Regions from separate parts of the Hathewaya limosa genome, predicted to be linked through region 2. Evidence: riboswitches for the same ligand, from Rfam matches in the RefSeq annotation. Region 2 holds a riboswitch; the other holds the start of a gene.

Region 1 (3,224 bases), on a different contig from region 2:
TACTTTGCATAACTACCCCTACTACTGATAATCCCATACCCACTATAAAAGATAAAAGTACTCTTGGAAATCTAATAAGCCATATTATTTCATATGCCATTCCCACTTGTTTATTAACTTTTTCTACACCTGGCAGCTTAAAAATATTATATACAAGAACCTTAAATACTTCTGAAAGCTTTATATCAACCTGTCCTAGTGTTATAGAAATTAGTATAGAAAAAATTAAAACTACAATTAATACTGCTAAAATCATTATAAACTTACATTTTTCTTTATATAAGGATTTTTTTATTTCTGCACTTGTTTCGTTCACTTAATTCACCCTTTAATAATTAGACTATTTAATTAAATCTGGATAGAAACCTTTAGCAAATCTATCTAATCCATTAATTATTCTTACTCCACCAGCATATGTTTCTGCAAGAGGTGTATCTATTACCTTATTATTTTTTATTGCATTTACTTTTTGAAGTGCCTTATTCTTTTTCATTTCATCTGATCCTTTATTGTCTGATTTTTGCATTTCATAATTTATTAATACTATTGCATCTGGATTTATTTTTAATATATTTTCTACACTTAAATCTCCACCTTTTGGAGCTGCATTTATTCCGCCTACTTTTTCTACCATGTCACTTGCTAAAGATTTTTCTTTATAAGCATAATATTTATTATTTTCTCCAGCTTCCACAATTAACACTTTAAGTTTTTCTTTTCCTTTTGTTTTATTCTCTACTTCTTTTACTCTATCTTCAATTTTTTTAACTAATTTCTCTGCTTTATCTTCAACATCGAATATTTTTCCTATATCTTTTATATCCTTACATGCATTTTCAATAGTTGCCTTTTTCATTATTCCTGAATTTCTTTGAATAAATGTATTAACGCCTCTTTCATTCCATGATTTAACTGTTCCTAAGTTTTTATCCATAAATACACTTGACCAACCAAAAAGTAAATCTGGTTGTTTGCTAAGTACAACTTCTTTTGATGGATACTTTTCAGATAATACAGGTATCTTATCATATTTTTCTTTTAATTCTGGTAATATAGGATTATCTAAATATGATGTACCTATCATGCAATCCTCTAATCCTAGTGTTAATAATAATTCTGTTGGTGGTTCATTAGTTGTTATAACTTTTTTAGGTTTTTCCTTAAAAACTACCTTTACTTCATTACCATCTTCATCATAATTAGTAATTTCTACTGGATAATTGGATTTCTTTTCTTGCTTTTGTTCAACTTGTGCATTTTGTTTTTTATCCTCAGTCTTACTTTCTGATGATTTAGTCCCACATCCACTCATTAGTACAGTAACAATACTTAAAGAACATATTAAACTAATTAATCTTTTATTCCTCATATTTTTCCCCTTCTCACCCTTATTTTTATAAATAAAAAAACTAGTCATAGAAAGAATGGCTAGTTTAAATATAACAATGTAACAAAGTAAACTAGTACTTCCCTCCGAAGTATAGATTTCCATTCACTAAGGCAGGTATCCTGACTTAAGTTTCTTCCTACTACCCTAACCTTCCCATTTTCACAGTGGTTTTATACAAGGGGTTCGTCCACTTTTACAGTAGCGGGGGCTGTGATGGATTTTAACCATCTTCCCTATTAATCTAAAAAGAACCTTAATGATCTCGTATTCAATTTTATATAAAATATTACAATTATTCTTATAATACATTGATATTTTATCTCAAACAAAAATGCTTGTCAACAAATTATAGCACTTTCATCTTAAAATTTCCTATATATAACTATATATAAGTTTTTATAACTACTTAAACAAAAATCGCTATTATTTTATCTAAAATAATAGCGATTAATAATTTATTTGATCATAAATTTTTATTTAACAACATCATGAATACATGTATTAGCTTTTATTTCGCAAGCTCATATAATGCATGTGTATTAGATCTTTATTTCGCAAGCTCATATAATGCATGTGCATATATTTTTGCATTTAATATTAAGTTATCTACTCTTATATATTCATTAGCTTGATGAATTGTAGATTCTCCACCTGGGAATATAGGTCCAAATGCAAGTGTGTTTGGAATTTCTTTTGCATATGTTCCTCCACCTATAGATAATAATGTAGCTTCTTTACCAGTTTGTTCTGTATAAACTTTTTGCAATGCTTTAACAAGTGGATGACTTTCTTCAAAATATAAAGGTGCTTGATATGCAAAATTTTCAATTGTAAAATCAGTACCTTCTATTTTTTTCTTAAATGGATCCATCATATCATCAAGTTTATTTGTTACTGGATGTCTTATATTTAATGTAAGATCAGCTCTTTCTTCTGTCATTTTAATAACACCTACATTAAATGCCAATTTTCCTGATACTTTATCTTCTAAATAAATTCCAAAAGATTCACCAGAAGTTTCAGTTCCAATATTATTATTTAAGAAAGCAATATATTGATTTATTTCTTTACTTGAAAATTCTATTTCAGCTAAAAATTTAATTAAATGCATTATAGCATTTTTTCCAAGCCAAGGAGTACTTCCATGAGCTCCCATTCCTTTTGCTTTAACTAATATGCCATTTTCTTTCTTTTCTAGTGATAATTCATAAGATGTTTCTTTTATAAATTTCTCTAATTTATCAGTGATTTCTTGTTGATTGTTAGTTTCTATTAAAGCTTCACAATAATCTGCAACTACATTACCTGCTTGACCACCTTTAATGTGTTTAAGAATTACATCTCCATTTTGTTTTTCCTTAAAACATTTAACTAAGTCTAAATCAACAATTCCTTTTTCTCCATTTATTATTGGATATTCAGCATCTGGAGTGAATCCTAGAACAGGAGGTTTTTCTTTTTTTAAATAACGTTCTAACTCATCACTACCAATTTCTTCACTTGTACCAAATATAATTCTAATTCTTTTTGATATCGGTAATCCTAAATCCATAATAGCCTTAGCACCATATAATGTTGCTATTATAGGTCCTTTATCATCTAAAGCACCTCTTCCATATAATTTTCCATCATGTATTTCGGCTGCATATGGCGGATGAATCCATCCATCTCCCTCTGGTACTACATCTACATGTCCAAGTGCAGTTATATATTCTTCACCAGTACCAAACTCTGCATATCCAACATAGTTATCTACATTTACTGTTTTAAAGCCTAATTTTTTTGAAACTTCTAATACATGTTCTAAAGCTTTTACTGGTCCTTCACCAAAAGG
Region 2 (3,224 bases):
AGCTGATATGAATAGGACAAATGGTGAAACTGATTCAAATCCAAGTGTAAATCCTCCAAGAATCACAAGTCCTACAGCTAAGGTAGAACCAGAGGATATACCTAAAACATAAGGTTCTACAATTGGATTTTTAAAAAAGATTTGAAGTAATAATCCTGCTGTAGCAAGTGCTGAACCACCAATTAAAGCGGCTAAGGCCCTTGGAAATCTTATATCCCATACAATATTATAAAAAGGATTATCTACTGCATTTTTGTTTAATAATATATTAAATACCTCTGGTAATTTAATTTTTACAGAACCTAATCCAATACAAAAACCAAAGGTTATTATTCCTATTATAATAAGTGTTAAAAAGATTATTTTATATTTCAATTTAGATTTTTTAACGAATTTCATAATTCCTCCTATGTAGCTTATAAAATAAGATAATGAGAATATATCCCATTATCTTATTTAAAAATAATTTATTTTTCATATTTAATGTAATGTCTAACATCACCTTTTACGGAACCTGGTACAAATATTTTCATTAAATCCTCTATTAACTCGTCAGTTTTATCTATTGATTGCCAATAATCAGGATGGAAACACCAAACCTTTTTATCCTCTACAACCTTTAATTTTTTAAGAATTGGAGATTTTTTAACTATACCTTCAAGTGATGGATTCCAATCCTTTGTTGAAGAATAAATAAACACATCAGCTTTATTAGCTTCATTATATAATTCTTCTAAACTTATTTTTGTATCTTTAAGATTTTTATCTTTAAATACATAATCTCCACCTGCAAGTTCAATCATTTTTGCTACATATGAATCTGATTTTGGAACATATACTTGACCTTTAAATACTGAAGCCCAAACTACTTTTGGTTTTTCTTTTCCTTCTATGCTTTTAGATGCAGTTTCTACTTTCTTTATAGAATCTTCAAAGTACTTTTCTGCAGCTTCTTCTTTATCATAGAATGCAGACATTAACTTAACCCATTCCATTCTTCCAAATGGATCTTCTTCTAAATATTCATTATCTACAACGTAGTTTATTTTTAATTCCTTTAATTTATCTATAAGTTTAGTTTCTCCAGCAGGCCCACTATAAACTACAGCTAAATCTGGTTTTATAGTTGAAATCTTTTCATAATCTGGTGCTGAACTTTTACCAACAAATTCAATTTTCTTATCTTCCATACCTTTTTTTATCTCTTCTATAGTCCATGTACTAGCATCTGATGTTGTAGCACAAACACTTGGAAGCTCATCGATAGCTCTTAATAAACATCCTTGTGTTGTTGAACCTAATAAAACTTTTTTAACTGGAGTTTTTATTATAGTTTCATTTTTATATTCCTTTGGTACTTCTTTTCCTTCAGGAACTAAAATTAATGTTCTATTATCTCCATCTACAACCTTTTTAAGTCCACCTTTAAGATATTTAACACTAAATGCTTTTGTATATTTTAAAGGCATTTCAGTTTTTATACTTAAATTTTTACCTTCTTTATTGTAGGTAAATCTAGCATCTATGGAATCATTTAAAAATTCAATTGGTACATATATATCTTCATCAGAATATTTCGAATTTTCTTTTAGCTCTAATTTTTCTGAGTTAACAGTAGCTTCTTTGCTATCTGCTTTAACAGTTATTGTATCATTACCTATTTTTACAGTAGCTGTTTTTCCATCTAATTTAAAGTTTCCCTTAAAATATTCAGTCGTTCCTTTTAGTGAAACAAAAATCTTATCCCCATCTATTTTTGTTTCTACTGTACTTGATGTTTTTTCATTATTTACAACCATAGTTGCTTTAGCATTTTTAGACTCATCCTTTGCTGAAGAACATCCAATGGCACCCACACTAACGGCTGTACATAAAGCTAAACATGCAAGTAATTTGCTTAACCTTTTGTTGAATTTTAACACAACCTTTTCCCCCTTAAGTTTTATAATAAACATTATAATTTATAAATAAAAAAACTTCCGCAAAACGGAAGTTTTTTTATATCACCACTTAATACGCCATTATACTAAAAATTACGATTTACCTACATCTACCCTACATAATATATTAATAGCATAATTATTATTTTACTGTGATACACTTGAATTTCCCTCCGAAATTTATATGTACAATATCTTAGGCAGGTCTCCTGACTTACGGCATGTCCTTCATCATCCTTCCCAGTTTCACCCAGTGGATTTTTGATGTTGTAACCGTCTACAGTAGCGGGGGCTGTAATGGATTTTCACCATTTTCCCTATTATACCTATAAAAGGTACCTAAAACATAAAATATTAAATTTTTGTATCAAACAATTCACATTATAGTATTAATATTTCAATATTTCAATGTTTTTTGTAGATTTTTATAAATTTATTTTTTAGTAAGACTATATTTGTATATTTTTTTAATTTTATTTAATGTTTTTGTAATTTATACTACTTAAATTAGTTATTATGTTAAATTTTAAAATATATAAAATTTTATATTTCTAAAATATATTCTGTATATAGCATATAATATCTATAGTTCCATGAAATAATGTAACAGAAACTAAATTTTTAGTAGCATATAAAATAAAAGCTATTCCTTTGTAGAAAATTAACTTTCTAAAAGAAATAGCTTTTTTAGTTTGGTTTCTATTTAAGTTTATCATTTAAAAACTTTAATATATTCTCTTCATACTTATCTTTATATAAATTATATGATCTTATATGATCTGCCTTTTCAGTAAGCCATAATTTCATATGTTTATTATCCTTACAAGTTTCATATAGCTTTTCACTGTTTTTATAAGATATAGCTTTATCATCTTTACTATGAATTAAAAGTAAATCTTTATCTGTAAAATGTGTAACTGCTTTTAAAGTATTTACATCTTCAATATTAACCTTTACTATTTTAGGAAGTATAGCTAATATAATTCTTGTGAAAGGAAAATTAGGAAGATTTGACCAATAAGGTAGATTTTCTTTAAGGTAATCTTTTAAATTAGAAAAAGGACTGTCTGCAATAACAGCTTGTACATTTTTTGTTTCTGCTCCAGCTAAAATTGAAGTTACAGCTCCCATAGACCACCCAATTAGTCCTATTTTTTGAGAGTGCTTATTATTTTTAGCAAAATCAACAGCTGTTAAAAGATCATATTTTTCAAAAGCTCCTAATGAAACATATTTTCCTTCTGATTCACCTTCAGCTCTAAAATCAAATGTTAATACGTTATA

Evidence for each region. Region 2 has a riboswitch for cobalamin ahead of QOZ93_RS11305 (ABC transporter substrate-binding protein). Riboswitches for the same ligand answer to the same signal wherever they lie in the genome.
Region 1: linked by a shared signal. The riboswitch ahead of QOZ93_RS08525 (ABC transporter substrate-binding protein) and the one ahead of QOZ93_RS11305 (ABC transporter substrate-binding protein) in region 2 are both predicted to bind cobalamin.

The regions. Positions count from the first base shown of each region.
Region 1 is NZ_JAUSWN010000013.1:47,688-50,911, forward strand. Features, by position in the region: gene QOZ93_RS08520 (FecCD family ABC transporter permease) at 1-256, opposite strand, end outside; gene QOZ93_RS08525 (ABC transporter substrate-binding protein) at 341-1,369, opposite strand; cobalamin riboswitch at 1,483-1,661, opposite strand; gene pepV (dipeptidase PepV) at 1,938-3,224, opposite strand, start outside.
Region 2 is NZ_JAUSWN010000021.1:36,426-39,649, forward strand. Features, by position in the region: gene QOZ93_RS11300 (FecCD family ABC transporter permease) at 1-399, opposite strand, end outside; gene QOZ93_RS11305 (ABC transporter substrate-binding protein) at 468-1,922, opposite strand; cobalamin riboswitch at 2,123-2,298, opposite strand; gene QOZ93_RS11310 (hypothetical protein) at 2,492-2,656, opposite strand; gene QOZ93_RS11315 (alpha/beta hydrolase) at 2,640-3,224, opposite strand, start outside.